Regions from separate parts of the Brevibacillus sp. HB1.2 genome, predicted to be linked through region 1. Evidence: a T-box and tRNA genes for the amino acid it is inferred to sense, from the RefSeq annotation. Region 1 holds a T-box; the other holds one or more tRNA genes.

Evidence for each region. A T-box is a leader RNA that pairs with one kind of tRNA and senses whether it is charged. The one in region 1 lies ahead of ileS (isoleucine--tRNA ligase), so its partner is inferred to be a tRNA-Ile.
Region 2: it has a tRNA-Ile gene. The T-box ahead of ileS (isoleucine--tRNA ligase) is inferred to sense a tRNA for this amino acid. The anticodon was not compared.

Annotation. Positions count from the first base shown of each region.
Region 1 is NZ_JABMIU010000003.1:119,869-135,138, forward strand. Features, by position in the region: gene ytvI (sporulation integral membrane protein YtvI) at 1-681, opposite strand, end outside; gene HPY28_RS08675 (cation:dicarboxylate symporter family transporter) at 945-2,219, shown strand; gene HPY28_RS08680 (hypothetical protein) at 2,282-2,482, shown strand; gene HPY28_RS08685 (GNAT family N-acetyltransferase) at 2,747-3,304, shown strand; partial or broken gene HPY28_RS08690 (phosphoribulokinase) at 3,411-3,703, shown strand; gene HPY28_RS08695 (NUDIX hydrolase) at 3,972-4,880, shown strand; gene HPY28_RS08700 (TIGR02452 family protein) at 4,905-5,765, shown strand; gene pnuC (nicotinamide riboside transporter PnuC) at 5,762-6,475, shown strand; gene nadR (multifunctional transcriptional regulator/nicotinamide-nucleotide adenylyltransferase/ribosylnicotinamide kinase NadR) at 6,463-7,521, shown strand; gene HPY28_RS08715 (DUF1802 family protein) at 7,563-8,150, shown strand; gene HPY28_RS08720 (quinone oxidoreductase family protein) at 8,183-9,163, shown strand; gene HPY28_RS08725 (GNAT family N-acetyltransferase) at 9,236-9,616, shown strand; gene HPY28_RS08730 (RrF2 family transcriptional regulator) at 9,822-10,259, shown strand; gene HPY28_RS08735 (IDEAL domain-containing protein) at 10,322-10,711, shown strand; gene HPY28_RS08740 (thioredoxin family protein) at 10,741-11,304, shown strand; gene HPY28_RS08745 (MFS transporter) at 11,336-12,541, shown strand; T-box leader at 12,597-12,855, shown strand; gene ileS (isoleucine--tRNA ligase) at 12,925-15,270, shown strand, end outside.
Region 2 is NZ_JABMIU010000002.1:599,072-614,341, forward strand. Features, by position in the region: gene HPY28_RS07530 (hypothetical protein) at 1-230, opposite strand, end outside; gene HPY28_RS07535 (DNA polymerase III) at 904-1,416, opposite strand; gene HPY28_RS30365 (hypothetical protein) at 1,431-2,072, opposite strand; partial or broken gene HPY28_RS07545 (DUF4280 domain-containing protein) at 2,233-2,649, opposite strand; gene HPY28_RS07550 (hypothetical protein) at 3,535-3,777, shown strand; gene HPY28_RS30370 (hypothetical protein) at 4,074-4,220, opposite strand; gene HPY28_RS30695 (hypothetical protein) at 4,579-4,701, opposite strand; gene HPY28_RS30890 (hypothetical protein) at 5,020-5,376, opposite strand; gene HPY28_RS07570 (hypothetical protein) at 6,997-7,824, shown strand; gene HPY28_RS07575 (hypothetical protein) at 8,175-8,687, opposite strand; gene HPY28_RS07580 (S1 family peptidase) at 9,167-10,084, shown strand; gene HPY28_RS07585 (DUF3221 domain-containing protein) at 10,148-10,705, shown strand; gene HPY28_RS30375 (GNAT family N-acetyltransferase) at 11,070-11,801, opposite strand; tRNA gene HPY28_RS07600 (tRNA-Val) at 11,931-12,006, opposite strand; tRNA gene HPY28_RS07605 (tRNA-Ile) at 12,032-12,108, opposite strand; gene HPY28_RS07610 (phosphatidylglycerophosphatase A family protein) at 12,528-13,121, opposite strand; gene HPY28_RS07615 (alpha/beta hydrolase) at 13,302-14,006, shown strand; gene HPY28_RS07620 (hypothetical protein) at 14,009-14,167, opposite strand; gene HPY28_RS07625 (YjcG family protein) at 14,313-14,822, shown strand; gene HPY28_RS07630 (GNAT family N-acetyltransferase) at 14,901-15,270, shown strand, end outside.

The DNA of each region.
Region 1 (15,270 bases):
CTGCAAAATGAGCAATCCCAAAAAGGACAGCGTGAACGTCATCAGGCTCAAGATGATTTGGGCACGTAGAAATCCAACGGTGGCACGGTTCAATTGAGAGATAACCACCTCAACCTTTTCACGAGCAGACACCGTGAACATTCTCATGAAGCCCGCACGTAATTTCGGTAAATCGAGACTGATCAAAAACAAGGCAACCAAGTAAATAATCGTGGAGATCAAAAAGCCCGGAACGATGGCTGCCACACCGAGAATGCCTTTGGCAACGGTGGAGGCTGAAGTAAGCGCCCAGCTCTTGAGACCAGCGAAGACACTCTGGATTTCCGAGACGGTTTCGGCAGGTAGCGATTCATAGTAAGTTTCCCAGCTCATCAAATAGGATTCGACCAACTCGAAAATATGCTGCGAAAAAGCTGGTAATCGCTGAGCCAAATCAATTCCCTGAATCACGATCTGCGTACCAATCCAGTACAGTACGATTCCAAAAGAAATGAGGAACAGGAAAAAGGATGCGATTACCGCACTCATCCGATTCATACGTAGCCTTTTGATAAGAAACAAGACGAGCGGCTCAACCAGAATTGCTGTTAACAATGCTAGCAAAAAGGGAACGGAGTAAGGTAAAAGAAACAACCCGACTGCCAGAACCAGTAGCAGGATGATCATTTTCCGAATCGTCATGACTGCGCTCCATTCTTAATGAAAAATCGCTGAAAATTGATTCCCTTATTTTATCATTTTTCCAGAAGCGAACACAATGAGCCCAGTAATATCGCGATTCGATAGCGTATTATCAGAAAAAATAAAGAAATGAAAAGAATATAAAAAAGGGGAAAACACAAAAAGTCATGATATGATTCTCACCTATATACCACTCAAGTTTGATGCGTGTAAGCATATCGACTTGAGAGTCACATCTTAATCTTTCATAGCGAGGTGTCAGAATGAAGCGGTTTGGATTAGCGATGCAGATTGTCGTCGGTCTCATTCTGGGTATCCTGGTGGGTGCTATTTTTTACGGCAACCCGGCAGTGGCGACCTATTTACAGCCTATCGGTGATATTTTTCTCCGATTGATTAAAATGATTGTCGTTCCGATCGTTGTTGCCACGCTTATTGTGGGCGTAGCAGGCGTAGGTGACATGAAGAAGCTGGGCAAAATCGGTGGTAAGACAATTCTGTATTTTGAAATCGTTACCACGATTGCCATTATCGTTGGTCTTTTGGCGGCGAACATTTTTCAACCAGGTGTCGGTGTGGATAGAACAGTTCTTACCAAAACCGATATCCACAAGTATGTAGACACGGCAGAAACGACACAAAGCCACGGCATGGTGGAAACATTCGTCAATATTGTGCCAACCAATGTGTTTGATTCACTGGCTCGTGGCGACATGTTAGCCATTATTTTCTTCTCCGTTCTGTTTGGACTTGGTGTAGCAGCAGCAGGGGAAAAAGGAAGGCCCGTTCTCAACTTCTTCAATGGGGTTGCAGACGCGATGTTCTGGGTTGTAAACACAATCATGCGTTTTGCTCCATTTGGTGTTTTTGCACTGATTGGTGTTACCGTTTCCAAGTTTGGATTGTCATCGCTCATTCCATTGGGCAAACTGGTTATTTTGGTTCACTTTGCCATGTTGTTCTTCATTTTGGTGGTATTGGGCACCATTGCACGTATCAGCGGAGTCAAAATCACTTCCATTCTGCGTGTACTGAAGGACGAGCTGTTGTTGGCTTACTCCACTTCCAGCTCCGAGACTGTACTGCCTAAAATTATGCAAAAAATGGAGAAGATGGGCTGTCCGAAGGCGATCACGTCTTTTGTTATTCCGACAGGCTACTCCTTCAACCTGGATGGTTCCACACTGTACCAAGCACTGGCTGCACTGTTCATTGCGCAAATGTATGGTATTCACATGCCAATTAGCACACAGATCACGCTGATGCTCGTACTGATGGTTACGTCCAAAGGGATCGCTGGTGTACCGGGAGTATCGTTCGTAGTACTGTTGGCTACGCTCGGCTCTGTAGGTCTCCCAGTAGAAGGTCTTGCTTTCATCGCCGGTGTAGACCGTTTGATGGATATGGCTCGTACAGTTGTTAACGTAGTAGGTAATGCGTTGGCAGCAATCGTGATCTCTCGTTGGGAAGGTCAGTTCGACAAAAAGAAAGCAGACGATTATGTTCAGGCAGTAAAAGCCGATCCGACTGCTGCTTAATATAAGCAACAAAAAGTCTTTAAGAAGCCTCCTGTCAGTGAATGAGCTGGCAGGGGGCTTTTTTGCATTTGGTTAAAAAAGTGGCTTTGGTGGTGGAAGAAGCGCATTTCCAGTCTACGCTTCGGCCTACGCCCCTCAAGGGGTATAAATGTCCGCTTCGTAATAAATGGCGGGATCGCTTCAAACTTGACCCGCCATTTATTCCTACGCTGGGGCGGGCTCCAGAGGCACTTGGTCTGGAAATGCGCTTCTTCTACGTGTAGAGAGATAACAAATTTTTAGACTGATTAATAGAGTATGAGACTAGCAGTTTAGAACAATGAACCAAAAAAGGGGAATTGAATATTTTACCGAATATCGAACATTTGGGGGAAACTACTTAAAAGGGGTATTTTATTGAAGAACTATGAAATTAAGAGAGCGACCTTGAAGAAATTATCTTAGGTGGTCTCAAGGAGGAATACATGAATGATATATGCTGTTAGACATGGACAAACAGAATTAATATAGAGAAGGGAGATTACACCATGTCGGATGAGATCACAGTGCACCCCGTCACCTGGCCACCTGCCCCGATCAAGACCGAGCGGCTCGTGCTCCGCCAGTCCAAGGCCCGGGACCGTGCGGCGCTGATCGACCTCTTCGCCTCACCAGAGGTGGGCACCTACGTCGGCGGCTCCCGACCGCGTGACGAGCTCGAGCGCGCGCTGCCCGAAGTGCCCGGGCAACGCTTCGGCTTCTTCGTGGTAGAGCTCAATGGAACAACGATCGGCATGATCACGCTCGATCGACGCGACCCGGAGCGTAAGGGTCACATCCGTCCAGAGGGCGGGGAGCCCGAGCTCGGCTACATGTTCCTACCGCAGGTGTGGGGACACGGGTACGCCACCGAGGCGTGCGCTGCGGCGCTCGACTGGTTCGCCGACGCGCATCCCGGCGAGCCGGTGGTGCTCTCCACCCAGACCGCCAACGAGGCCTCGATGCGTGTCGCGGTGAAGCTGGGGTTCACCGAGGTGGAGCGGTTCGAGGACTACGGCGCCGAACAGTGGCTCGGCGTATGGTACCCGGGCACGCCGTCCGATTGAGCTCATGCCCGACAGCGCGACGGCTCGCCGAGGCCACCGATCGGCCGTCTTGCCCTGATCGAATGGCTAGCGTGGAGCTGTCGCAAGGACAGATCTTATTTGATGTAATGAAGTGAATTACATTAATACAGATTCGTATATTGTTAGTTCGAACATACGAAAGCATACAATTATCGACTATACATATCAAAACGAAAATCACCGTTATAAAATGACTGCTTGTCATCCATCAGCAGAAGAACCGATATCAACTATTTAAAGCAGTCACATGAAGAACGTCGGATTCAGTACGAAGTGTTTATGCATCCGTACAGTCAGCGGTTTGATATTATTATCAAAGCTTCTGATGAAGGATTATGTCTAGAAAAAAATACATTTGATTTTAAATTATTCAGCTAACGGGATCGATAGTTAAAATGAGTCAGTCTAAAACTAATTTTCAAATATCTAGTGATATAGAAGACCGGAACTCCTTGTACCATAAGGGGTTCCGGTCTAATACTTTATTTTCACTGAACACTACGTAGCTTTTTGATAACAACCTACTCTGATTTTATTAGTTGACACCAAAAACAGGAAAGAGTAATATGATACCAACAACTTGATAATAACAATTTGTTAATAACAAAAAGACAACAACAATTCAGCAGCTAAAAGAGGCGATTGGATGAAAGATAAACCTTATGTCAATAAACGAGGTCAAACCGAACGGGAGTACTTGGAGGCTTATGATGTCAGCCAATTCGAGCGGCCGTCTGTGACAGTCGATATGCTGGTATTCACCGTGATGGATGAGCTGGAGGAGAATTACCGCAAGCTCTCGCCCAAGTCGTTGAAAATATTGCTTGTGAAGCGTGGGGAGCATCCGTATATCGGCCAATGGGCGTTGCCAGGCGGGTTTGTTACACCTGGGGAGAGTCTGGAGGAGGCAGCCAGACGCGAGTTGCGTACGGAAACAAACGTAGACGACATTTACTTGGAGCAGCTCTACACCTGGGGAGATACGGGCAGAGATCCGCGGACATGGGTCATCAGCACGTCGTACATGGCCTTGGTAGATAGCTCGTCTTTACAGCTGCAAGCAGGGGATGATGCAGATGAAGCGGAGTGGTACCGCATCGAGGACAGGTGGCTGAAAGAAACGAAGACGGCGACATCGGACGGCTCCATTACTGAAAAATGGCTGGAGCTGCGCCTTGTGCACGAGAGTGAAGAGCTGTCTGCCACCATTAAGATCACCAAAACAGTAACGGGCCGTACCGTACGTGAGACCCGCGAAATTGTAGAGACGAACAACATTGCATTTGATCACGCCAAAATCATTCAATACGCACTGGAGCGATTGCGTAACAAGATTGAATACACGGACATCGCCTTTGCCTTAATGCCGGAGCTGTTCACGCTAAGCGATCTGCAACAGGTGTACGAGGTGGTTTTGGGACGTGAACTGTTGGCTGCGGCGTTTCGGAGGAAGGTAGCCGACAAAGTGCTGGAAACGAATCAATATCGAAAACACGCCGGGCACCGACCATCCAAGTATTTCCGCTTTAATCCGGAATGGATGGATCAGACGTAGCCCCGTACTAGGGAGGAAATCACAATGAATCAGGGACACAATCGAAGCGTGCGCGTGCGAATCGCGCAAGAGACGCTGCAAATCATAGAGCAGGGCTATTACCTGAACAAAGCGGGAGAAAAGAAGAGCATTACGGAGGATCTAGCAGCTGCAATCAGCAAGTCGGTGCTGTATCGTCCAAATGATTTGGAAGCAGACACAGTGCAACTGCCATCGCATCAAACAACGGCTGCACAGCTGCGCGCCAAAGTCGAGGTTACCTCGGAATCCAGCCTGGATGCAGCCAAGCGCCTCGTCGTTCACGAGAAACGAGCAGATGCCGTATGCTTGAATTTTGCTTCCGCCAAAAATCCGGGCGGAGGATTCCTCGGGGGAAGCCAAGCGCAGGAAGAGAGCTTGGCGCGTTCCTCCGGGCTGTATCCTTGCATCGTGCAAATGCAGGAAATGTACACCTATCATCGCCAATTGAAAACCTGCTTTTATTCCGACTACATGATTTATTCACCGCTGGTCCCTGTGCTCCGCGACCAAAGCGACCAGCTTTTGCATGATCCATACCTCTTGTCTTTTGTTACGGCGCCTGCTGTGAATGCGGGGGTTGTTCGTGAGCGAGAGCCTGAAAATATCGCGAAGATTGGCCCTGTCATGAAGGAGCGCATCCGGAAAATTTTGCGGGCAGCAGCCATTCACAACCACCGGACGATCATTTTGGGAGCGTATGGCTGCGGAGTATTCCGCAACAAAGCGGAGGACGTAGCAGATTACTTTGCGACTGTTTTGATTGAGAAGCAGTATGCACAGCTTTTTGACCACATCGTTTTTGCCGTCTATGACAATTCTGCGCGCCAGGAAAACCTGCGAGCGTTCAAGGAGAGATTCGCATGAATGCGAAAAGCACCGGCTTTTTAGCAGACTGGAATTGGTTTGAAAAAATATGGCTCATCTCGTTTACACTCGTTACCCTCTACTTGTATTTCGCGCTGGATGATACATTAATCGGCTTGATCGCGTCTTTGACAGGGATGCTAAGTGTCGTGCTCGTCGCCAAAGGAAAGACGTGGAGTTACTACCCGGGTATCATCAATGTGGTTTTGTACGCATTCGTGGCGTATGGGCAAAAGTACTATGGTGAAGTAATGCTGAATCTTCTCTATTTTTTGCCGATGCAATTCATAGGTCTCTATCTGTGGCGCAAAAACCGCGTGTCCGAAGTCAAACAAAATGACGTCAAGATTACGATTTTGTCCAACCGAGCACGCATCTGGTGGACGATCTTGAGCATCATCGCAACGATTGTCTACGGGTTTGTATTGAAGCAAATGGGCGGGGCCTTGCCTTTTGTCGATTCCTTGACGGCTGTTCTCTCCGTCATCGCGATGCTCTTTATGGTGAAGCGTTTGGTCGAGCAGTGGGTGGTCTGGATCATCATTGATTTGTTCACGATCTACATGTGGCTGGTAGCGTTTTTGAAGGACGGAAGTGATATCTCGATGCTGGTTATGTGGTCCGCTTATTTGGTAAATGCCATCTACGGCTTAATGAACTGGGTGAGACAGTACCGCAAGCAAAGGGAGGAGCAGACATGGGGGGCGTAGGCTTCATTGGCGGCAAATTTTTGCCACTGCATCAGGGACATGTATACGCGATTACACAGGCGGCCTGCCGCTGCGACGAACTGTACGTCGTTCTCTCGCATAGCTCGATTCGCGACCGAAAGCTGTGTGAGGAGGCAGGAATCAAGCCAATTCCCTATGAAGTGCGCTTGAGATGGCTGTCCACGCTGGTCAAGGACATGGAAAATGTCCGAGTGCTTGCAGTCGAGGATTGTGCGGATAGCGATGAGAACTACGAATGGGAGGCGGGAGCAGCGGACATCAAGCGCAAGATCGGGAAAAAAATCGATCTGGTCTTCAGCTCCGAGTCCGCCTACGATCCGATATTTCGCCGTTTATACCCGGAGGCATCGCACATCATTCTCGATGAATCACGCAGCCAAGTGCCGATCTCCGCTACCCAAATTCGCAACGAAGGTGTCTACACCCATTGGCAGCACATTCCTGCTGTTGTTCAGCCCTATTTCGTCAAAAAGGTAGTGGTGGTAGGAACAGAGAGCTGCGGGAAATCGACCTTGGCCCGTTATCTAGCGAAAATCTACAACACCGTGTTTGTCGAGGAATATGGACGCACAATCTGCGAAGAGGTCGGGGGCTGCGATACGATTTTGACACCGGAGTATTTTCCGCATATCGCGTACGGTCACAAAATGAAAGAGTACGAAGCGCGCCAGAAAGCCAACAAGCTCTTGTTCATCGATACCGAAGCGATTGTCACCCAGTTTTACTCCGAACTGTACACCGGGCAAACCTTCCCTGTTCTCGACCAGATTGCCAAAGAGCAAGCGTACGATTTGTGGCTGTTCATGGAGCCAGATGTCGCGTGGGTAGATGATGGACTGCGTGTGCACGGAGAGGAGCAAGTGCGCCTGCACAATCATGAAAAGCTGCGCCAGATGCTGGATGAGCGGGGAATTACGTACGTGACACTGCGAGGAAATTATGCCGAGAGACTGCAAGGAGCTATGCAGCATGTCGATCAACTGTTGAAGACGACTTCTCAACGAGCTGGAATTGGGCTAGACTAAAGTCATCAAACGATTCTGACAGTAGAAGGGAGCACTGCTGCATGCAGTCGTTCGTACAGCCGCTATCCCCCCTTAGCTTGAAGGAATGGGCAGTCGCCGTCAAAGCACTTGGAGAAGGTGAGCAGATCATCACGATCCGCAAGGGTGGATTATACGAAGAAACACGAGAATTCCGCTTGGAAAACAATCAATTTTATTTGTATCCGACCTATGAGCACCAGAAGCGCGACATGGTAAAGGCAGACTACCAACACCTTTTGGACGCGACCCTTGAAGGCTGGACAATGGATAAGAAGACGGTGACGATCGAATATTTTGCCGAAGTAACCGACGATGTAGAGTTGATGGACGAAGCCAAACTGCGTGCGCTATCGCCCTTCCATATCTGGACGGATAATTTTGCAGATGTGCGTTTGCATTGGAAGAAAAAACAGCCGTTGCACATTTTGTTCGTGCGGATGTATCGATTAGAGCAGCCGATAGAAATCCCGATTGACGTTGCTTATCAAGGCTGCAAATCTTGGCATGATCTATTGGTGGACATTCCGCGAGCTGCGTTTACGCCTGTGCTTTCCGACGAGGAGTTCGCAGCGAAAAAAGCTGCGATCATGACCATTCTGCAAAACTAACATTCCATTATGATCTTGCCTGGAGGGTTCTTATGAAAGCGATCTTGGTAACGGAATTAGGCGGGCCGGAAACGATGAAGTATACGGAAGTCGAGATGCCGACCATGTCACCTACACAGGTCCTGATCCGCGTCGAGATGACCAGTGTCAATTTTGCCGATATCAAATCCAGATATGGAAAAAAGGGAGCAGCCAAGCTACCGTTTATTCCGGGACTCGATGCGACTGGCGTGATCGAACAGGTAGGGGCAGAGGTGCAAAGTCTGAAGGTGGGACAACGAGTCATCGCATTTCCGGCCAAAGGATCTTACGCTGAGTATATTGTGGCGGATGAGAGCTTGACCTTTGTCCTGCCAGATCACATCAGCACGGAAACAGCAGCCGCTTGCCCAGTCGTGTCATTTACTTCGTATCAGCTGCTTGCGAAGGTTGCACGCATTGCCAAAGGGGAAACCGTACTGATTCACGCTGCGGCAGGCGGAATCGGGACGACGGCGATTCAATTAGCCAAGCTGCTTGGAGCAGGACGTGTCATCGGCACAGTTGGTAATGAAGCAAAGGCGGAACTTGCCTTGTCAGCCGGTGCCGACCATGTGATTTGCAATGATCGCGAAGATTTTGTGGAAAAGGTACGTGAGCTGACAGATGGTGCGGGAGCCGATGTCATTTTGGACTCGATTTCCGGAACGGTGAGCGAGCGTAGTCTCGAGTGTCTCGCATGGTACGGTCGACTCGTCCATTTCGGCAATGCCAGCGGCGAAATCGGTCAGATCAAGACCATCGACCTGCATGCCAGCTGCCGCTCTGTATTAGGCTTCAGCTTTGGTACGACACGTAAGCTGCGTCCAAACTTGTTGCAGGATACAGCGAAGCAAGTCTTGGAGTATTTGGCGAATGGCCAGCTCGACATCAAGATCGGTAAGCATTTTGCATTGGAATACGCAGCGAGCGCCCATGCGTGGGTCGAGAGCAGGGCGAGCACGGGAAAAGTACTGCTGGATGCGCGCTCGTAATGATGTAGAGCCCTTGCTGACTCACAAGCAGGGGCTTTCTCTTTATCATTTTTGAGAGGTGAATGCTATGCAGTGAAGGGTGAAGATGGTGCAATCAACGGATTTATTTCCTATGTACTCGAAGATCAGGAATGTGAAATCATTTCCTTAGACAGCGTGATCGAAAACAAAGGAATCGGGACCGCCCTTCTCAATCGAGTAGAGCAGACCGCCAAAGAAAAAGGCTGCCACCTCATGAAGCTCGTCACCACCAACGATAACCTGCACGCCATGGGCTTTTATCAAAAAAGAGGCTATCAGCTTCACGAGCTGTACATCAATGCCGTGGACAAGGCCCGCCAAAGCAAACCAGAAATCCCCCTCATCGCAGACAACGGCATCCCCATCCGCGATGAAATCCTTTTTATTAAAAATCTCTTTCAAAAAAGAACCACAGAAGCAATAGCTGTCTGAAAAGCGCAGGTACATGTTTGGAAGGAGACCGCCCGAACGAAGTGAGGAAAAAGGCGACTGGAAAACATGTGCCTGCGCTTCCCCCCGACCACCGCAGATTAAAAACCTCTCGGTTTTAAAAAAAGTTTGCCCCCACACAATTGTTGACATTCGTAACTGTACGAATTATTATTACAGTACTCTTCGCAAGGAGGCCGTCTGTGACGTGAATAGTGAATTTACCATAGCTGTTCACAGCTTGGCTTTGTTGGCTCATATCCCAGAGCATATGGCAAGCAGTGAGCTCATCGCAAAAAATGTATGTACGAATCCTGCCAGAATTCGCAAAATCATGAGCATTCTGCGTAAGAACGGGTTTGTGAAGACCAAAGAGGGAATTGGCGGCGGTTATATACTCGCATGCGACCCGAATGAGGTCACCTTGGCCGAGATTTATTGCTCGATCTCGAACGGTACGCTTAAGCCGCACTGGTGTTCGGGAGATCCGCAAGAAGCGTGTCAGATTTCTGCGAATATGCACGGAGTCATGGATCAGATTTTTACCGAAGCAGAGATGTACTTCACGAAGTATTTGGAACAAATCACGATCCAGACCGTATTAGATAAGGTCCGTCAAGGATGTCAGGAGAGTTCGCAACAGTAACGTTACAAATTTTTAACATGGAAACTGTAATTATTTCCGTTACAATTAGGAGGTGCACGGGAATGAATCGAGATGAGTTATTGGAAGTCGGAGAATGGGTATTAGGCAAAACCAAATTCGGCGAGTTAGTACAAGGCTTCGTCGAAACAGATGATTCATTGCGAGGTACCGCGAAAGTTTATGTGGTTCAATGCGACAACGAAGAGACGATCGGCAAGCAGGTGGTGATTCCAAGACAGTGGATGGAACGCATTCCAGTAGGTTCTTTTGATGATGAAGAACACATGCATGATTTGATCGACCTCGCCCTCGCAACCAAAGATAGAGAGTGGTTTATAGACCTGACTGCCAAGGCAAGCAACATGAAACAGACGTCAGGGAAAGAAGCCCGCCAAACAAGAAGCTCTTCCATTCGCAATCGCTTGGGAACTTCTGCTATTTGGGAGCAATAATTTTTCACTATACAGGAGGAGTACGGAGTATGTCTAACGTGAATCAGAACAGTTGGTTTGAAAAAGGAATGAGCTTTGCTGCGTACAAAGAAAGCATGAACGTCAACAAAGAAGAGCTGTCTCGCGTATACGATCAGCTCACATTTACAGACGAGGATCTGGCGTTCTTTGGTGATCTCTCCCAACGCAATTGGAAAGGGATCGTGCTGACCGCAGACTGGTGTGGGGATGCTTCCTTGTGCGTTCCTGTCATTCAGCGAATTGCCGAGGAAAGCAACATCGAATTGCGCTTTCTCATCCGCGACGAAAATCTGGAGTTGATGGATCAATACCTGACCAATGGCACAGCACGTGCGATCCCGATCTTTATCTTCCTCGACCAGGATGGCTACGAGGCAAGAGTTTGGGGCCCGCGCTCTCCAGAAGTGCAGGAAATGATTACGACTGCCCGTGCAGGATTGCCGGCTACAGACGCTCCAGATTTTGAGGAAAAGCAAAAGGAGTTGTACCGCAACTTCAAGCAAAAGATATCTACAGACCCTGCCATTTGGCGCACGGTGATTGAGAGTGTGAAAGCGAAACTGCAAGGCTAAAGAGAAAAATCTATAGGATAGGAATGGATAAATGAATATGAGTAAACAAGAGAATAGTCAGCGACCGATTCTCTTCCTAATGATCAACATGTTTATCGCCATGCTGGGAATTGGCTTGATTATTCCAATTTTGCCCGAATTTCTTAAAGAGTTCGGCGCGGGCGGGGAGACAGCCGGATACTTGGTGGCGGCCTTTGGTGTGACCCAATTTCTGTTTTCTCCGATTGCGGGGGAATGGTCAGATAAGTACGGTCGAAAAATCATGATTGTATCGGGACTCGTCCTGTTTACGATCTCCAATCTGGTCTTTGCCTTAGCTGAACAGACTTGGGTGCTCTACCTTTCTCGTCTGATCGGCGGAATCGGGGCAGCAGCGATGATTCCGTCCATGCTGGCGTATGTAGCAGACATCACGACAGAGGATAAACGTGGAAAAGGACTGGGGATGCTCGGAGCTGCCATGTCGCTCGGATTTGTTATCGGGCCTGGTATTGGCGGGTTTTTGGCGGAGCTTGGCTTGCGTATGCCGTTCTACATTTCTGCGGCAGTTGGTGCGGTAGCCACACTTGGTTCCATCTTTTTCTTGTCAGAATCACTTCCGAAGGAAAAGCAGCTCGCGGCACGAAAAGGCAAAGAGAAGCAGGAAAACATCTTCGTACAACTCGGCAAATCGTTTCAATCGTCGTACTTCATTATGCTAGTGCTGATCTTTACGATGACATTTGGCTTGGCGAACTTCGAAGTTATCTTCCCGCTGTTCGTCGATGCGAAGTTCGCTTATACTCCGCGTGATATTTCCATCATTATCACAGTGGGAGCACTTGCTGGTACGATTGTGCAGGGAGCGCTAATCGGCAAGCTCATTACTCGTTTTGGCGAGAAGAAGCTCATTAACGTGACGTTCTTCTTGTCTGCTGTATCGATGGTGCTGATGCTGTTGTCTGGTAACTTCTGGTATATGCTGATTATGACAGTTATCTTCTTTACCCTGACGTCGATTATGCGTCCGGCAATCAACACGCTGATTTCCAAGCGAGCAGGGGATGAACAAGGCTTCGTAGCAGGGATGAACAATGCTTATATGAGTCTGGGGAATATTTTCGGCCCAGCAGTGGCAGGTACGCTGTACGGAGTTCATTTGAACGCACCGTATTTGTTCGGCGCGATTATCCTGATTCTCAGCTTGTTCTTGTCGCAGGTGGAAAGCCGTCGCAGCGTGAAGCGCGTCGTGGCCTAACCCTTGACATTTTTTTGAAACCAGTGTAAAAAGTAAGGTAATAAACAAAACACCAACAAATTCATTGACGAGAAAGAGTAAGCTAATCCCCTTGTTCCCCAGAGAGTTGGCCCTAGCGCTGAAAGCCAACGTTCAAGACTTAGCCGAAAATCCTCTCCGAGAAGGAAAGCTGAAGCATTTGGAGTAAGCTGACCCGGAATCCCACCGTTACAAGGGACGCGTATGATGGTACGTAGTAGAGGTGCCGGAAAATCATGATTACATGAGCTTTTCGGAACAAGGGTGGTATCGCGAGATCAAATCTCGTCCCTTAGGGGGCGGGATTTTTTTGCGTTCTATGAACCTACACTTCTACGCAAACTACAGAAGAAGGAGTGTACATGATGAGGAAAGTAGACGTAAAAGAAAAAGCAAGGACACGAGAGTTACGCGTTTTGGATCAGTGGAGGAAAGACGATACATTCCGCAAGTCGATGGACAATCGGCTAGGTAAGCCTAATTTCGTTTTTTATGAAGGGCCTCCAACCGCTAACGGACAGCCGCATATCGGTCATGTGCTCGGACGGGTCATCAAGGATTTTATCGGACGCTACAAAACGATGTCTGGCTACCGCGTTGTCCGCAAAGCAGGCTGGGATACACACGGTCTTCCGGTAGAGCTCGGGGTGGAGAAGCGACTCGGCATTTCCGGCAAGCAGGAGATCGAAAACTACGGAGTGGCCAAGTTCATCGAGGAGTGCAAAAATAGCGTATTCGAGTACGAAAAACAATGGCGCGAGCTGACGGAAGGGATCGCTTATTGGACAGATATGGAGCATCCATATGTGACGTTGACCAACGACTACATCGAAAGCGTCTGGCACATCCTTTCAGAAATTCATAAAAAAGAACTGCTGTACAAAGGACATCGTGTCAGTCCGTATTGCCCGGATTGCCAGACGACGCTCAGCTCCCATGAAGTGGCGCAAGGCTATGAAGACGTGAAGGACTTGAGTGCGACGGTCAAATTCAAAAGCAAGACGAGCGATGACATCTTTCTCGCGTGGACGACGACACCATGGACACTTCCAGCAAACGTGGCTTTGGCTGTTAACAAAGAGCTCGATTACGTGCGGGTCAAGTACAAGGATGAAGTGTACGTCGTAGCAAAAAATCTGGCGGAGAAAGTGTTCAAGGAAGGCTACGAGGTTTTGTCCACGCACAAAGGTGCAGAATTCGTAGGGACCCAGTATGAGCCGCCTTTTGGCTATCTAAAGGTAAACCATGGGCATATTGTCGTCGATGCGGATTATGTCAGTGATACGAGCGGAACTGGGATCGTGCATACGGCACCAGCGCACGGGGAGGATGATTATCGCACGACCCGTCAGCATGGACTTGATTTCGTGAACGTCGTGAATTTGGCTGGCCGCTATACCGATCAAATCTCGGATTTCGCGGGTCGCTTCGTTAAGGACTGCGACGTCGATATCGTAAAAGACTTGTCGCATCGCGGTCTACTGTTTTCCAAGGAGCGCTACGAGCATAGCTATCCGTTTTGCTGGCGCTGCAAATCACCGCTGCTCTACTACGCGATGGAGAGCTGGTTCATCAAAACGACAGCGATTAAGGATCAGCTGATCGAAAACAATAGCAAGATCGAGTGGTATCCGGGCCACTTGCGCGAAGGGCGCTTTGGGAAATTCCTCGAAGAGCTTGTAGACTGGAATATCAGCCGTAATCGGTATTGGGGGACGCCGCTCAATCTATGGCTTTGTCAGGATTGTGGCTGCGAATATGCACCAGGCAGTGTAAAAGAGTTGCGTGAGAAATCTGTGGCACCACTCGAAGAGAATCTGGAGCTGCATAAGCCGTTTGTGGATGAGGTGAAGCTGCGCTGCTCCTGCGGCGGTACGATGGAGCGAACTCCTGAGGTCATTGATGTGTGGTTTGACAGTGGTTCGATGCCGTTTGCTCAGTACCATCATCCATTCGGCGACGAAAAGGTATTCCAGGAGCAATACCCTGCCGACATCATTTCGGAAGGAATCGATCAGACGCGGGGCTGGTTCTTCAGCTTGTTGGCGGTTTCTACTCTGTATAACGGAAAAGCGCCTTACAAGGCAGTCATCTCTACCGGCCACGTTTTGGATGAACACGGCCAGAAGATGTCCAAAAGTAAAGGAAACGGAATCGATCCGTGGGAGGTTATCGAAGAATTCGGAGCAGATGCGTTCCGCTGGGCGCTTTTGTCTGACAGTGCGCCGTGGAGCAGCAAGCGGTTCTCCAAGCGGATTGTCGCCGAGGCGAAGTACAAAGTGATCGATACGATCCATAACACGCATGCTTTTTATTCGTTATACGCCTTGATCGATTCGTTCAAACCAGAAGAGCATCTGCCGCAAGCGCCTGTAAACGAATTGGATCGTTGGATACTTTCCCGCTTGAATACCACCGTGCAGCACGTAGTCAAAGGTCTGGAAACTTACGATTTCATGAATCCGGCGGGGCATATCGAAGCATTCGTCGACGAGCTGAGCAACTGGTACATCCGTCGTTCGCGGGATCGTTTCTGGAGTAGTGGGGTGACACCTGACAAAGTGTCTGCTTACCAGACGCTGCGGGAAGTGTTGCTGACGCTGGCGAAGATGATCGCACCATACGCGCCGCTGATCGCTGAAGATATGTATGGCAATCTGGGCGGAGAAGGCAGTGTTCATTTGACTGACTATCCGGTGGTGAACACAGAA
Region 2 (15,270 bases), on a different contig from region 1:
TCGATTGTCTCTAGGGCTCCTATGACGGTCAGGAAGAACACTTCCACCATCTGAATCCCCAAGTATATTCCTGCTGTTATCATGGTCATTAAGGCAGCATGTCCCCAATTCACGTTCCATACCAGGATTAATGCTCCAAAGATGATGACGACTTGTGCTATGGTTGCATAGTCTCCATATGGCGTAAATTGTCGTAGCCCAAACGAGAATAGCATTAATACCAGACTCACAAAGAGAATCCTGTTGATATGCACCAAAAAACCAAACCTAAATAACGTAGTCATAAGAGCAAATATTGCGAGGTATTCCAATGTTGAAAATAGGACAAACAGCATGTAACTTTTTCACCTCAATTACTTATTGAGGGTTATATTCTACTAGAAACGACAGATTCCTGCTTGAATTTACCAGTTTTGACATTTTAGAGCGTTCAAGCGTCACTGAGCACGGGAGTATATTTTTGAAGAAAAGAGAGCTTGAGGTATAAGTTATCAAGATAATAGTTTTGGTGTTTGTACGACATTAGAGGCACCACAATTCCCCCGAAATCTGATGAGAACCTACAAACTAGTCATAAACCGAAAAGTACGTTTCTAAGACATGCTCATGCTACGCTTCTTCTTATTCAAGGTGTCAATCCTACAGTGGTAAGTGAAAGATTAGGACATGCATTCATCCGATTGGCTCAATACTCTTACTCCTTCCAAATTCGTGTACCCAAAACAAAAACCGCCCGGTTATTTACCCGAGCGGCTTATTCATCGTGCGTAGCCTTAGTATAGAGCGTCGGCCTTCAAATCATAATTAAGTGTTCTTCATGTAGAACAAAGGTTATGTTAAGGATTGTAAGATGAAGGGACTCATTCGGCACTGGGTATCCCCACCAAACCAAATAAGCACAGTTTACGATTTTTCTTCACACACTCGAATAATCTCTTTAGGTATTGACTCAAATACTAATATCTCTGGTTTTGGATAAGGTCTTTTTAACAAGTATTCTTGAAGTGTCACCATGCTATCCCAATACAACTTAATCCAATGCTCAATGCTTTCTCCTGTCTCAAAGTTTAAGGCTTCTTCATCAAAATCCTTGAAATCATCGTAGAACGCTTGGTCATAGATAGAAATGGATATCTCACTATCATATACGAGAATTTTATCCGTAAACACAGGAAAACAAAACGACTTAAAAAAGCGATTAGATATATCAACACCTATAGCTTCTTTAAAATTAACCCAATCAGGTATACCAAAAGGTCTCAAACTTTCAGTCTTTTCAATTTTTACTCTACCACCGTTACTATACCGATTATTAGACTTTGTAAAGTATTGTATTCCTTCTTGCATGACTTGTTCTTCCGAAACAAAATGTGCGTGATTTTCAGGTAAATAAGCATGATACAACAATAAACTCACTTTCTCTCACCCACTCATTCTTTATTTCTTGGCACATAAGGGAAGTGTGAACTTCTGGTAGGGTCATCTAGGTGTTCAAAAACTCTGTGACTTCCCGTTGGAGTATCAGGGGTACTGATATTTCCGTCAAATTCTTTATAATACTTGGTTATCCGGTTTGGATTCGGATTATTAGGATTTGGCCAGTTTGAAAATGCCTTATCAGGATTAGTCATTGTTTCTTGCCTTAATTTCTCTACATCAACATCTTTCCCATATTGTGACCTATTAGGAGTAGATGGTCTACTTGGGTCATACAGGTGTTTTTCAGAATGTGGATTGACAAAATCTTTGGGATTGCTTCCCCCACCGATTTTTGTAGGAACAGGGGTTTTTCCCGTCCCCTTCTTTAACGCATTCACTAAATCCTTAACGTTTTTACTTCTTCCCAATGTCAGTGCATGTACGGCAAGCCCACTGAATGCAAGTGCATCATCAAGATCGATATCCTCATCCCGCAACGTATCCAAGTCTTCTTGCATTGGCTCGATATAGCCTTCCCTCGCAAACACCTCAATACCCTTTGGTAAATCCTCTGCTGCCTTCTTCAAGCCTTTTGGCAAATCATTAGCAGCTTTCTCCAAAGCCCCTGGCAACTCACTTGCCGCTTTTTGCATCGCAGCAGGAACATCTTCCCAGCATCGAGATTCCTTTGACGAAATTATCCCACATGCTTGGCTTTTCCTGTGGCTTTTCGCAAGCTGGTCCTTGTCCAAAACCAGCAGCAAACGGACCGCTATTTGTTGACGACTGATTTCCTATCGTCACACCACCCAAATCCTGCCCGTCATCTTCAATCTTGATCTGCCCACAATAGAAACACATATTTGTTGATTTATTTAGCAATGCCAGATGGCCGCCGACCATTTTGTCCGCTTTCCCTTCTATCCATGGCATTGTTGTCAGAGGTATACACGGCATTGGCGTAAGTACACCGTTGTTAGCTGCCGTGGCAGAAGCGACTGTGGGATTTTGTAAGCTATTGCACTTTCCAAAGGGCATGATATTTACGTTGGGAACAAAATCCATGATGTTCATTTGCGGCTTTCCTTTTACAAAAACACCATGGCTGAACGACATTTTCAACCGACTCTGTTTACTTCCGCTGCTGCAAGATAAAATGGCTCCCACAACCACGTAGCTCTTGCGTTCAGCGCTTGACTGCTGGATATTGATACCTTCAATATTGGGCATTCAGTCTCCTCCTCTCTGTAAAGGTTTCCATACAAATGGAAGATGCTCATGTCGATCGATACGTCCGATATCCAATCTATATATAAAAAGGAAATAATGACCACATTTTGGTGTATCGGATATAGAATGTTCCCGAGAAATAGGTATAAAGTTGCAAATACACCTTTGTGTTCAATAAGCCGCCTTATTCGGTGCGGAGTCTACCCCGCTCGACATACCTGCAACATGGATTACAATAGACTAAAATTTCCATGTGACGCCAAAAATGCAAAAAGAAGCTGCTAACAGCTTCGAGTGAAAGATGAAACTAGCTTTGGTTGAATCTAGGCTGTTAAAATATTGTCAAGCCACAACATCTTGGGGTTTTGTAATCAGGGTGGATAGTTGAGGGCATAAAAAACCCTTGATTTCTCAAGGGTTCTAACAAATGTTTTTACAAGTGGATACTCGAAAGAATCCCCGTTCCTTACGTCTCACTTCTCATGCAACAAAATAAAAAATAAGAAAGCTAAGGAAGACGGCGATGAAACAGCTAATCATTCCACAACTACTAAGAGCCCTCCTTCAAAAGACCAAGATGGTTATTCTTCAATAGACTCGATAAAAGATGGTGAACTCTATCAGCGTTGGTATTATGATGGGGACGGAAAAGCTGAAATGGATATAGATTACACAAACCATGGCAATACTAAAAGCCATCCAAATGTTCCACACAGACACGATTGGTTTTGGCCACCAGTGGGACCTCCTTCTAGAGGAGAATGGTACTAATCCAAACAAACTAGTAAAACTTAAAAAGTCGATGGGGCATTATGAACGCCCATCGACTTTTTTTGAATAAGATATTAAACTAAGAAAAATCAAGCCGTGATTATAGGAGGAAGTATGGACTATACATATGAATCTTTAATGGCCGATTTGAAAATTGGACGTGAAATAGAGTTTGAATATAAAACATCAAGATACTCCATTACTCGAACTAATGGATGTTGGAACTTCACCACATTCAATCAAGAAGACTATCTACAGATAAAGAACCTTGATGATATCGGTCTAGTAAAAGTTGAGGATTGTTTACTAAAAGATCTATTTGATTTAGGAAAATATCAAGACTTAACTATTTTTTAATGTAATTTATTGTATTTGTTTGCTCAACACCCGATTAATGGGTGTTTTTTATTGAAGTTTATGCACACACTTCTCGTATCTAACAATTAACGAAGCAGACAAAACTAAGCATACAACATAAATTAGTCTTTCTTTATTCGAATTGTCTACTGTGTACGTCAAGACAGCTCGAACCATTTTACCTTGGATGAAAAATATGAATCAATACTTGCACGATCCTTTTAATGCACATTGCTCAGGGGATTGAGACTAAAAAAGCCCTCCCCCGAACACAGATTCGAAGGAGGGCTTCACTATTATATAGGGATACCAACAGCATCGCGCAATGCATCTGCTGCATAATGGGCTGCAGCCCTTACTTTTGAATCGGCACTTGCCGCCCATAGTGCACCAAGGACACCAATCACTTTTTCAGCTGATTCTTTATCTAGTTTGTTATTCACAACTTTACCCTCCTTTTGTGGATGAGTGTTCTACCAGTGTTCGCCGCCTAGGGCTTCATTAAAGTCTACTGTGTGCCCTGCGAGCTCCTGTCCATTTTTGTATTGATAGAGGTTAACCGGCTTTGGATACCTTTCCTCGGCTCCAGGCATAGGTCTGCGAGTAGTGTTTGCAGGCTCCTCGCTTCGCCATATCATCAACCACTGCATAAGAGCCATACACACCCACTGTATAACCGGGTAGTTCCGGAGATTGGCACCCACCAGATACCGTCATCCCGAACAAGTTTAATCTTTGTACTCATCCTGGTTAATGTCTTTGACTACGCCCCATTCCCTGCGGATACAGTCCTCGTGCCAACTAACATTTGATCGCATAGTCTTTGCGTGCGGAATCATAAATGATGATGTTCATTTCTACCAAGGAATCTGGATCAATCGGTGGTAATGGAGCCGCTACTTCCTCATAGTGATGTTCATACATTAAGGTCAGTTTCCGTCTCCTCCACTAATCCAGCCTCAATTAAGTCCCGAAGAATGTAAGGAGCGCATCCAGGACTCACGCCTGTGCGGATTTTGCTTATTGCTTTGAGATGCTTTGGAGTTAAAACCGCACACAGCTTGGAGTTCGCCATCAATCACGGTGTTGATCATCTCCATGTTAATCACCCTTAACAAGATCGTTTGTTCGCATTATATACGAACAGAATGCGAACGTGCAAACAAAAAAATCCTCCCGCAAATTTCTATACGTGAGGACTTAATTATAATTCGTATTTATTTTCTCTTTCATCAGCTAAATTCACACTGGGGCTATCTTGGCAGCAATTCTATCCAATGCTTCTTGAACGGTTGTCGGAACAGGTCCCAATGACCAATCAGCGGGATTGGCAGGGGTATAGCCTAAGCCAGCAGCATCATCCAATTTTTCTATCGCTGAATTTCCTATTAAAGTCACTCTGCTTCTAATAGGAATCGAGTCGACTGTAGCCCTAATTCTAGTAGAGACACCTGCTACACCGTTCACAATCAAACTGCCTTTTATAGCGAAACTTAAAAGGTCGAATGGATCGATTGGAACGGTTCCATTTGCCACATTCACTACTACATCGCCATCTGTCCCTCCACCAATTAGATGTACTTGAGTATCGTATGGCACGATAGAATTTATTGTGATGACGGGTTGGGGTAACGGCAGAGGAACACCTCCAACATAAGAAGCGAACATTGTGACATTTGCACCATTCTGCGTATAGCCACCAAATAACTGGGAGTCGCGGATATTAATCTAACTAAGAAAAGTGCTATTTCCTGTAAATACTGGTGTTGGAGTAAAATTGATACTCACAAAGAACAATCGACCCGTAGAAGGGGTAATTGCATTGGTTGTAAAGTTAAAATCAAGGGGCGCTGTCAATAACGATAAATCCACAAAGCCAGAACGATTATCAACATTTAGGTTTCCATTCCAGGATGGGTCATTTATATCGAATGGGATAGCAAGTCTGGTTAATAATGTACTTGCTCCAATTAATTGGACGTTTGCCTTCAAGTGAATAAGTGGTTCTGTGTAGGTTCCTGATCCTATAGAAATTGCATATCGTTTTGTCGGTGAAGCATCTACAATGAACGCCATCGCCCTTGTCACAGTTAAAAAGGGGTTACATTCCGTACCATCACCAGTTGTATCATTCCCGCCCTTATTAACGTAAACAATCTGAGTTGCTACTGGTGGAGGATCTATACACCCTGGACCAGGGGGACCGGGGGACCAGGAGGACCGGGGGGACAAGTGCATCTTGGGGGAAAATAGGTTGACAACCCCTTGGTGGAGGTCTCCAGCAATTATTGTTCATCGGAATATCAAGCCTCCTAATCATAATGATTTCACATCGACACTATACTATGCAAGCCAACATCTGAGGTGTAAAAATCAGGGAATTTTCCAAACCTGTTTTATGGATAAAAGTCCTTCCCCCGTTAACCGGAAGGAGGCTTTCGCTTTTAGAATGCAGATAGAGCCAATTCAAAAACCTGTTGGCGTTTCTGGACTTGCTCCTCTGAGAGTAGCCGGTACCCTGCTCCTACAATTGCAGGAGCTCCCCCCGACGATCATCAAAACTCCTTGTTTCTTTTTGCTTGTTTTATCCATGAAACTCATCCTCTCACTATTACTGACAGCATCATTCAGAAAGCAGGTGTACGAAGATTCGCTTTCATGATTTGTCATCTACTACCGAATCTCTAAAAGACACCGCTGATGAATTCGGTAAGCTCTTCAATAAATCGCAGAGTAACTGATATTCGTATCAAAAATGGACAAGTCTAAATAATACAAAATAATAAATACCCCTTGTCTACCAAGGGGTTTGAGTTTTCATATTATGGTGATCCGGACGTGGTTCGAACCAGCACACGAAATAAAGGAGGAGAATCGCTTGGGCGCAGAAAAGCACATCCTATAATTGGAAATAAATGGTACACTAATCCTACTCAATCTAATAGGCTTAAAAGGACGTTCAGCTATCCTCTCGGAAGGGAAGTGATGCCTGTGGAGGTTAGAAATGCTTTGACGCTTATGATTGGTTTCGGCATGTTGATTATCATAAACCTCCCTCCCAGGAAAGGTCAGAAGATAAGCGTTTGCCCGAAAAATGGTTAATTTTTTGATTAGCATTAACAACGTTACTAATTTCTAAACGAGGATATTTCTTGCAAGGTGACTCACTGTTCAACACTTTTACATCTATTTTGATGCTAAATCTAGGAGGAGTTTGAAATGAAAAAAGTCACAAATGCAATAATCGTTGCAACAGTATTATCAGTAGGTTTTTTACCGGGGTTGCAAAAGGAAATGTCTGTAGCGGCTGCGGTAAAAAATCCAAGTCCAACTGTAGAACAAAAGAATCCATACTTTGTCGCTGGCATTGATGATGCGAAGGCATTTGAGTCATATTTTACTAGTCTGCAAAAAGAGATAAAAGCTGGAGACAAAAATAGTGTGGCGAATCGTTTCGAATTCCCGTTGACTGTAAGTAGGGAAAAGAACGGTGAAGACATAGATATAATAATTAAAACCAAGCAAGAATTTATCCAAAAATATGATCAAATTTTAACCAAAAACGTCAAGGATGCTTTTTTAAACCAAAAAGTGAATGAGCTTTTTGTGAAATATAGCGGGGTAATGGTTGGAACAGGTGAGGCTTGGATTGCACCAAAAAATACACAAGAAAATACGAAAGAACAGTACTCTGTGTATGCCATTAACGACAAGATGATCGGCGTGAAAGTCGATCAGGATGCTACAAATCCAATGAATAAAGATGCGTTTACTTTTTACGTAGACAAATTCCAAAAAGGTTACACACTTGAGAAGATGGAATGGAAATCAAATGAGAAAACGATTGTGAATACAGTTGAACAAGCGGTGGAAAACGCTTTTTCTGAGAGTACAAAACCTAAATTTACAATCGGTGGCTCCTTGCAGATACTCAGTTTTAATTATGATGCTCAAAAGATGAAGGGTCAGAAGGGTGTCCTAACGCTCACTTTTAAAAACGAAGCAAATCAAGAATTGGTATGGAAAAAGGAAATTGTACTAAAGTAACAGTTGGGTATTTGAGAATCCCAGCTCTAAAACCTTGGCAATCAGTGGGATTCTTAAGTAGTATTCGGAAGATAACCTTTCTGTTAATCCTTTTCTAATTACCCCTTTATAAATTCTATGCTTCTTCATGCTCATCAATCTACTTCTTGTTGATTTTAGTGATAGGTAAAACATCTATGATATTCTCTAGACAGGCAGATGAATATGTAAAAAGAAGACTATCCCAAACTCAGGAAAATGACTGAGGGATAGTCTTCTTTTGCCTTTCATAGGTTCATTCACTCCTGATATAAGTGCATTTTCCTGTATTTTACCATTTGTAGTTTGTAAGACTCAATTAAATGTCACTTTCATTTGGATTTATTCCAATACCCATCCACTGCTATTGCTACAGTCCTGAAATATTGATCTCTCAAATAGGATTCCTGCTCCTCTTTATCATGAGATAAAAACCATTCTTGCTGCATATCCTCATCTCTAAAAACATTTGGTCGCCAAAATGCCAGCCCCAATTCATGAAAGGTATAGCTATATCCTAACTCCCAATCATTTCGATCATATGGAGAAATTTTATCAATTCGTTCAACTAAATCCTCTGCTTTTGTCTCAAACACATTAATATCCATGAGCAAACAGGTTATATCATGATCACCCTTAAAAGAAGACAGTTCTATGAATATAACTCTATCTTCCGAATCGTACTCTACCTTGAAATCTCCAACGGACTGCACCGCCGTTGAATCTTTCCTTGGATTGAAGAGTCTCACACCCTTTGCTTCGGCGTACTTTCTTACTTCCTCTCTAGTCATTCCTAACGTTATCTGCCCAATTCCTTTTCGTGGCTCAACTATGATCGTTTCCATGAGCATCCTCCCTTTTTATTTCTTAATATAGCATTAAATATCGATTGCAATATTAAATGGTTCTAGTACAAACTCGGGTTTGTAATTTCTAAATTGCCACTTCATTAGTTCAATAACAACTTGTAAATTAACAGGTACTAGCAATTTATATAATCCTTTTTTAGCTCTTTTATTGACATCTCTTTCAATCATTAATGTTAAGAAATATCGTGGTATGCAGATTACTCAAAAAGAGATGTCAAAGATGCTGCTGAAGTTGAATGAAGTAGGATTCAATGAACGTGAGCTTGAGATACTAGAGGATTGTAAAGCAAACAAAATAGAGAGCATTTTGGTTCGTAAGGTTGAACAAAAAAACCATTGCATATGAAAGTAACAAGTAAAACTATGAGTTAGTTATGAAATAGATCTCACTAACTGAGTGAATAATTGAAACTAAATTACAGAAAATATATTTATATTCGGAAATGTCAGTAAGATTGTTTGGTAGATTTAAAAATCGTAGATTGACCTACACCAAAAACATACCTATTATGGTACTTTATAACAGAAATGTCTTTCAAAATTCAGCAAACCTTAAGAAGAAAGGGTTAGATATAGTTTCTGTCAATGTTGACTTGCCAACTCAAAAAATTAACATTGGAGTAAAGGAAAAGACATCAGAAAAAAAGGCTGCAAAGCTTCTTATGGCAGAAATAGATGAAAAGGCTACATTGGCTGAAATAGGTTTTGATGCTGACATTTTCATTATCAAGAAAGAAGAACAACGCAAGGCTCAGGCTCAGCCAAGCGACAAATTTAGACCAATTCAAGCTGGCTTAAGAATAAAAAATACTACAGAAGACAGAAGTTGCACCTCTGCGTTTTCAGTACAAAAGGATAACGATTTTTATGTTTTAACTGCTGGACACTGCACGGAAAATGTTGGGGATATATTTGAGCAAGGAGGAACAAGGTTTGGTAAAACCGCAGATTTTAATTTCGGTGGTAGTGTGGATGCAGCACTCATCGAACTAACAAAGGGATCTGATGATGCTACTTACTATGTTTTTGGAAATTATAAATCAGAATACAATACTATTACAGAGGTTCAGAGAACAAGGGATGAAACCATTGGAGATACTGTTTGCATTTCAGGAAGTCAAATGAAAAGAGTGAAGTGTGGAACGCTGAAATCAACTAATTGGAGGGGGAATATAGAAAGCCCCAATGGAGAGACACAATACTTTACTAACATGAGACAAGCTAGTTATTCAGAAGTACAAGGGGATAGCGGAGGGCCTATATTTTATGGTGGAACAGCAATAGGAGTTCATAGCGCGGATACTGGAGTTTACACACATATCAGCGAAATAGAAGATTATTTTAACATTGATTCAATTTTTACTGGTAACTAGTTGAAATAAAGTTCCCCATGAGAGAAGGTTTTCTCATGGGGAACAAGAAAGGAAATGAGCACAATGAAAAAGGCTTTGACATTAATCATTGCAGCATTGCTCATAACTGGATGTGCCACTAATCACAAGAAGGTTGAAAAGCAAGCATTAACAGGATACGTAACTGAAAAAGATTATGAAAAAAAAGGTCTCTTAGTTATAGAAAATGATGAAACCAAGACGAGCGATGAGAATTTCTATGCAGCAGAGTGGTATTTCCCAAAAGAAGAAGCCGTATTCCTTGATAGCAAGGGGAATAGCATCTCGTATGATGAAATCGAAGTTGGTCACACAGTATCTACATGGTCAACAACACCATCAGCACAGTCTTATCCCAGTGGCGCAGAACTCAGTAAACTTGTAATTAAAGAAGAAAGTAAAAATCCTATTGATCAAATGGATGAAAAAAGTGCGATTCAACACGCAATCAATTACTTAAAGAACACACATAACGATGGAATCATTATTAAAAGTGCAAGTGGACAGAAAGATCATTGGCTGATAAAAGCAACCGACTATGATCATAAAACAGATACTATTCTAAAAATCAATGCACAAACAGGAGAAGTAAAAGAGATTTAAAATTTGTACCCTGCTGCAACTAAAGAAAGGAGGTGATAATCTCCCATAAAAGTGTCATTTTATTCGTTCAATTCACCTATCAATGGATCAATTAAAGAACGAAATTCGTTAATTGAAATTCCAAAACCATAATGATTTAAAATATCAGTCAGCTCATTGTTATAGATTTCTGACTTGATTAATGCCAAATCACTCAGAAGTATATTTACTACTTCTCGATCTTCCATGTTCGATATAAGTTACTGTATTGTCTAAGTGTAGCGCGAGTTGGCTTTTCTTTGAAATTGCAGTAATACATTGCCACAAAGTGCTCAAATGTGACAACCTCTTTTTTGGCCATCTCTATCACCCTTTTCCAATCAAATTAACATTTCATCCATTCCCAAATGTTGCTGTCTGTCTTTTCTTCTTTCAATCTCCAACTACTCTTCTCATAATACTCATTCATTTTAGAAGTAGTCGGACATATTACCTCAATTGGGCACTCCCCCAAGATCTGAAGCATTTTATCCATTAACCTCTGTCCTCGATGACTTGGACGAATTGCAAACTGATATAGCGAAATAGTTTGATCAGACTTTCTAGGATAAAAGCGCATTGCTCCTACAATTTGGTTATCATCTATTACTACAACGACTTGCCTTCTACGCACAGCAGCAAATGCTCCATCTGGACATAAAAATTCCCTATTAGAAATACCATCGTTATTTTCTTGAATGTTATTCTGAAAGAAAAATACAACATCATTCCCTAACCATGAATCAGCTAATGTTATCTTCATTATTCTAACCTCATCAAATCCCAATTTATGTAGAGAGTAGTTCTTTAATGGCTCTCCTGTAACGCAACATCCGTTCATGGTCATTTTTGTTGGATCTGGGATGCGGGTCAAGTCACAGTTATCTTCTAGGTCTGCCAGTTTAACGAACCTTGCTATCGGGTCAATTTTCGCTCTTTTTACAAATTCCATGTAGGTCTCGCCTTCATTTCTAGTTAGAGCAACGACTGCTCCCACAATCTCAGGAGAAAATCCAGATTCGAGAAGATCTTCCTTAGAGCCTTTTCTAATGTACTCATTCACACCCTCCTTCCTCATGAAGTCCCCATTTTAAAACGAATAGTATTTGCCACCCAAATCGTAGAATATGGGGGTTAGTGACTGTGGCTAATCAAAAGCATAAAATAAAAAACCCTTGATTCCTCAAGGGTTCTAACGTTCATACTATGGTGATCCGGACTGGGTTCGAACCAGCGACCCCCACCCTGTCAAGATGGTGCTCTCCCAACTGAGCTACCGGATCATGGGATATGTGTGTGATCGTTTAATGGTGGGCCCTGTAGGACTCGAACCTACGACCAATCGGTTATGAGCCGACCGCTCTGACCAACTGAGCTAAGGGCCCGAATCGTATCGGACGTCGATCACATTTATTACTATACAGCATCGTAAAATGGATTTCAAGAGGAAATGAATAATTTCTTGTAAAAATTTTCACTCGTACCAAAAGAACACTAAGAAACCCAGTGATATCAGTCTTGCTTTTACCATGTAAAAAGCCTCGTCATCTCGTTTCAGCTATATATGCTTACCCAAGACCCCAACAAAAAAGCCATTCCCCACCGCTGCGACCCACATCCCCCCTACTAAACATGGGGATTACCTACTTGATGGCATCACATCAAACATGACGCCATCAAGCATATGAGCTACACCAGTGAAGAATTGGCTTCTGCCAGTCTAAAGACGATCCAATAAAGGGTACAACAACAAACAAGATAATTAGGTAATGATCGAGACAAACTTCCTCATCGCAACCCTAACCTACCCCGCCTGCTCCGTCCCTTTCCCTTTCTCCTCGACACGCAGCTCGGCTTCCTGTTGCTTCAACGCCTCATTTCGTGTCAATTCCGCCTCCTGCTCATCTCTCATCCGATGGGCCATACGGCTAGACGCATTGGCTGCCACACTCGCCACGAGGTCGTCCAAAAATGTGTGAACACGTCCCTCTCCCGACTTGGTATCCAGCCTTTTAATCACCCCGACCTTGTGCTTATCCAAATGGCCAAAGGTGGTCACCGCGATACTTCCATATCCAAATACGGAGCCTAGCGCCAATGTTTCGTCGCATCCGAACAGTCCTTCATCTGACGCGATGATAGATTGGAGCGGCTCGGACAAGAGGCCCTTCTCTGCTAACGTATCCAACTCAACGCCAACCAGGATGGCGTGCTGCATTTCCCTTTTTTCCAAGACCGCTTTCACGCTCTCGATGCACTGCGCCATCGTGAGATCTGGATGGTAAGGTGATTGCATGAGATAGACGATCTCTGCGATATCATCCATCGTCACTCCGCGTTCTGCCAAACGTGCGAGAGCAGCGTTTCTGACTTCGATGCTGTGTACTTGCTTCTTCATATAAGAGACAACCCCTTCCACAAATCGAGTGAAGTCGTTTCCTACCATAGTATCACACGCTGACCAAATTGCGACAATCTTTCGCCCACAGCCTGACTGACCCTGCACCCAAACTGTTGGGCATGCCCGCTCACTCCTGTATAATAATGAATAGAAGATCCCAATAAGGAGGACACCGCAGTGGCCCTTGAGGAAATCATCTTGGAAAGCCGGCATTTGGGGACGCCGGAAAAGCTGATTGTCTACACACCCCAACGCTACTCGCCACTCTACTCGTATCCAGTCCTTTATGTGCAGGACGGAGAAGATTACTTGGCAATGGGCAGGATGGCTTCTTTGCTAGATCAATTGAATCGGGACAAAGAATTGCCTGATATCATCGCTGTCTTTCTCCCGGTCGAGAAAAGCAAACGGAACGACCGCTATCATCCGGATGGCAAGGAGCATATGGCCTACCGTCGCTTCCTCGCCGATGAAGTCGTGAGCTATGTCGATACGCATTACTCCACACATCCTTTGGGGAACGCACGAACACTTCTTGGCGAATCTTTGGGCGGGGTTGTCTCTCTGTTTACTGCTCTTTACTATCCACATACGTTTGGACAAGTTGCCTGCCAGTCGATTGCCATGGACGCAAAGTTAAATCGTCTGATAGCTGACGCTGACTTTTCCGTGCCGCAAACCATTTATTTGGAGATCGGGACGGAGGAAACGGCAGTAAGCACGGGCCGGGGCACATTGAATCTTCTTGCGGCCAATGAAGAGTTGCGCGAGATTTTGGGTACGAAAAAAGCCACCCTCGTTTATGAAACGTTTGAGGGTGACCATACGTGGAGCCATTGGCAGCGCAATCTACCGCGTATGCTAAAGACGCTTTACGGGTAAACTTACCGTGGCTGTTCTTCTTGTGGACCTTCATCCTTGATAGTCGATACGAGTGCTTCTTCGAATTCTCCTTTTCGTATCGCAGTCAAGATCGTGAAGGTCAGCACAGACAGTAGAAGCAGAACGAGAAAAATGAATGTGATCATCATAGCCGTATACATGCAGTGCGGCACCTCCTTGCACTACACAGTCTTTCCTTTGACACAAGGAATATACAGACCCACGCTTAACATTACACAAATGAAGAATTTTCTGTTAAAATAATATCTTGTAGAGCATGATAGATAGTAAGGAGGAGTGGTTCTGATGATGTACAGTATCGTTATATTCCCATCTAGCAAGGTGCAAGAAGTAGCCAATTCTTACCGGAAACGTTATGACCCGGGCTATGCTTTGGTTCCTCCGTATATCCGTTTGAAGGAAGCCTTTGAGCTGGACGAAGCCAAGCTTCCTGAGCTGGTGAGCCATCTGGAGCAGGTTGCCTCCTCTACCGACAGCTTTTCGGCTCATTTCCATCGGGTATCTTCTTTCCACCCTACCAACAACGTGATCTATTTGGCTGTGCAAAACAAAGAACCATTTAACGAGCTGCATCAAAAGATTGCCAATCAGTGTGTGAATGAAAAAGAAACCTACGCATACGTACCGCATCTGACCATCGGGCGCGACCTGTCCGACGATGAGCTGCGGGATGTAACCGGCCAACTGAGCATGGCAAAAATTGACCTGAACAGCGAGATTGATCGCTTCCACTTGGTTTATCAACTCGAGGATGGCATCTGGAGCGTTTACCAGACTTTCCTTCTCAAAAAATAAACACCCTTTCCTCAATCATCAACCCTCCCTGCGTATCCGTCGTAGGGAGGGATATTTTCTAACAAAGGACGAATACCGATGAACCTGCAAACCTACCAGATCCAAAGAGTCACCACTGAACAAGAATTGGCGGATGCCCTGTCCGTACGCCGAGTCGTCTTCATCGAGGAACAGGAAGTACCAGAAGAGTTGGAAATAGATGAGCATGATACATTGGATAGCGGGACGATTCATTTTGTAGTCTACCGTGAAGGAAATCCAGTGGGGGCAAGCCGTCTCCGTACCTACGCACCTGGGGTAGGAAAAATTGAACGGGTAGCGGTTGCCAAAACAGAACGCGGTACCGGACTGGGCCGCCAAATCATGCTCGCGATGGAAGAGTTGGCCAAACAACACGGGTATGACAGCCTGAAGCTGAACGCACAGACGCAAGCCCAACGGTTTTATG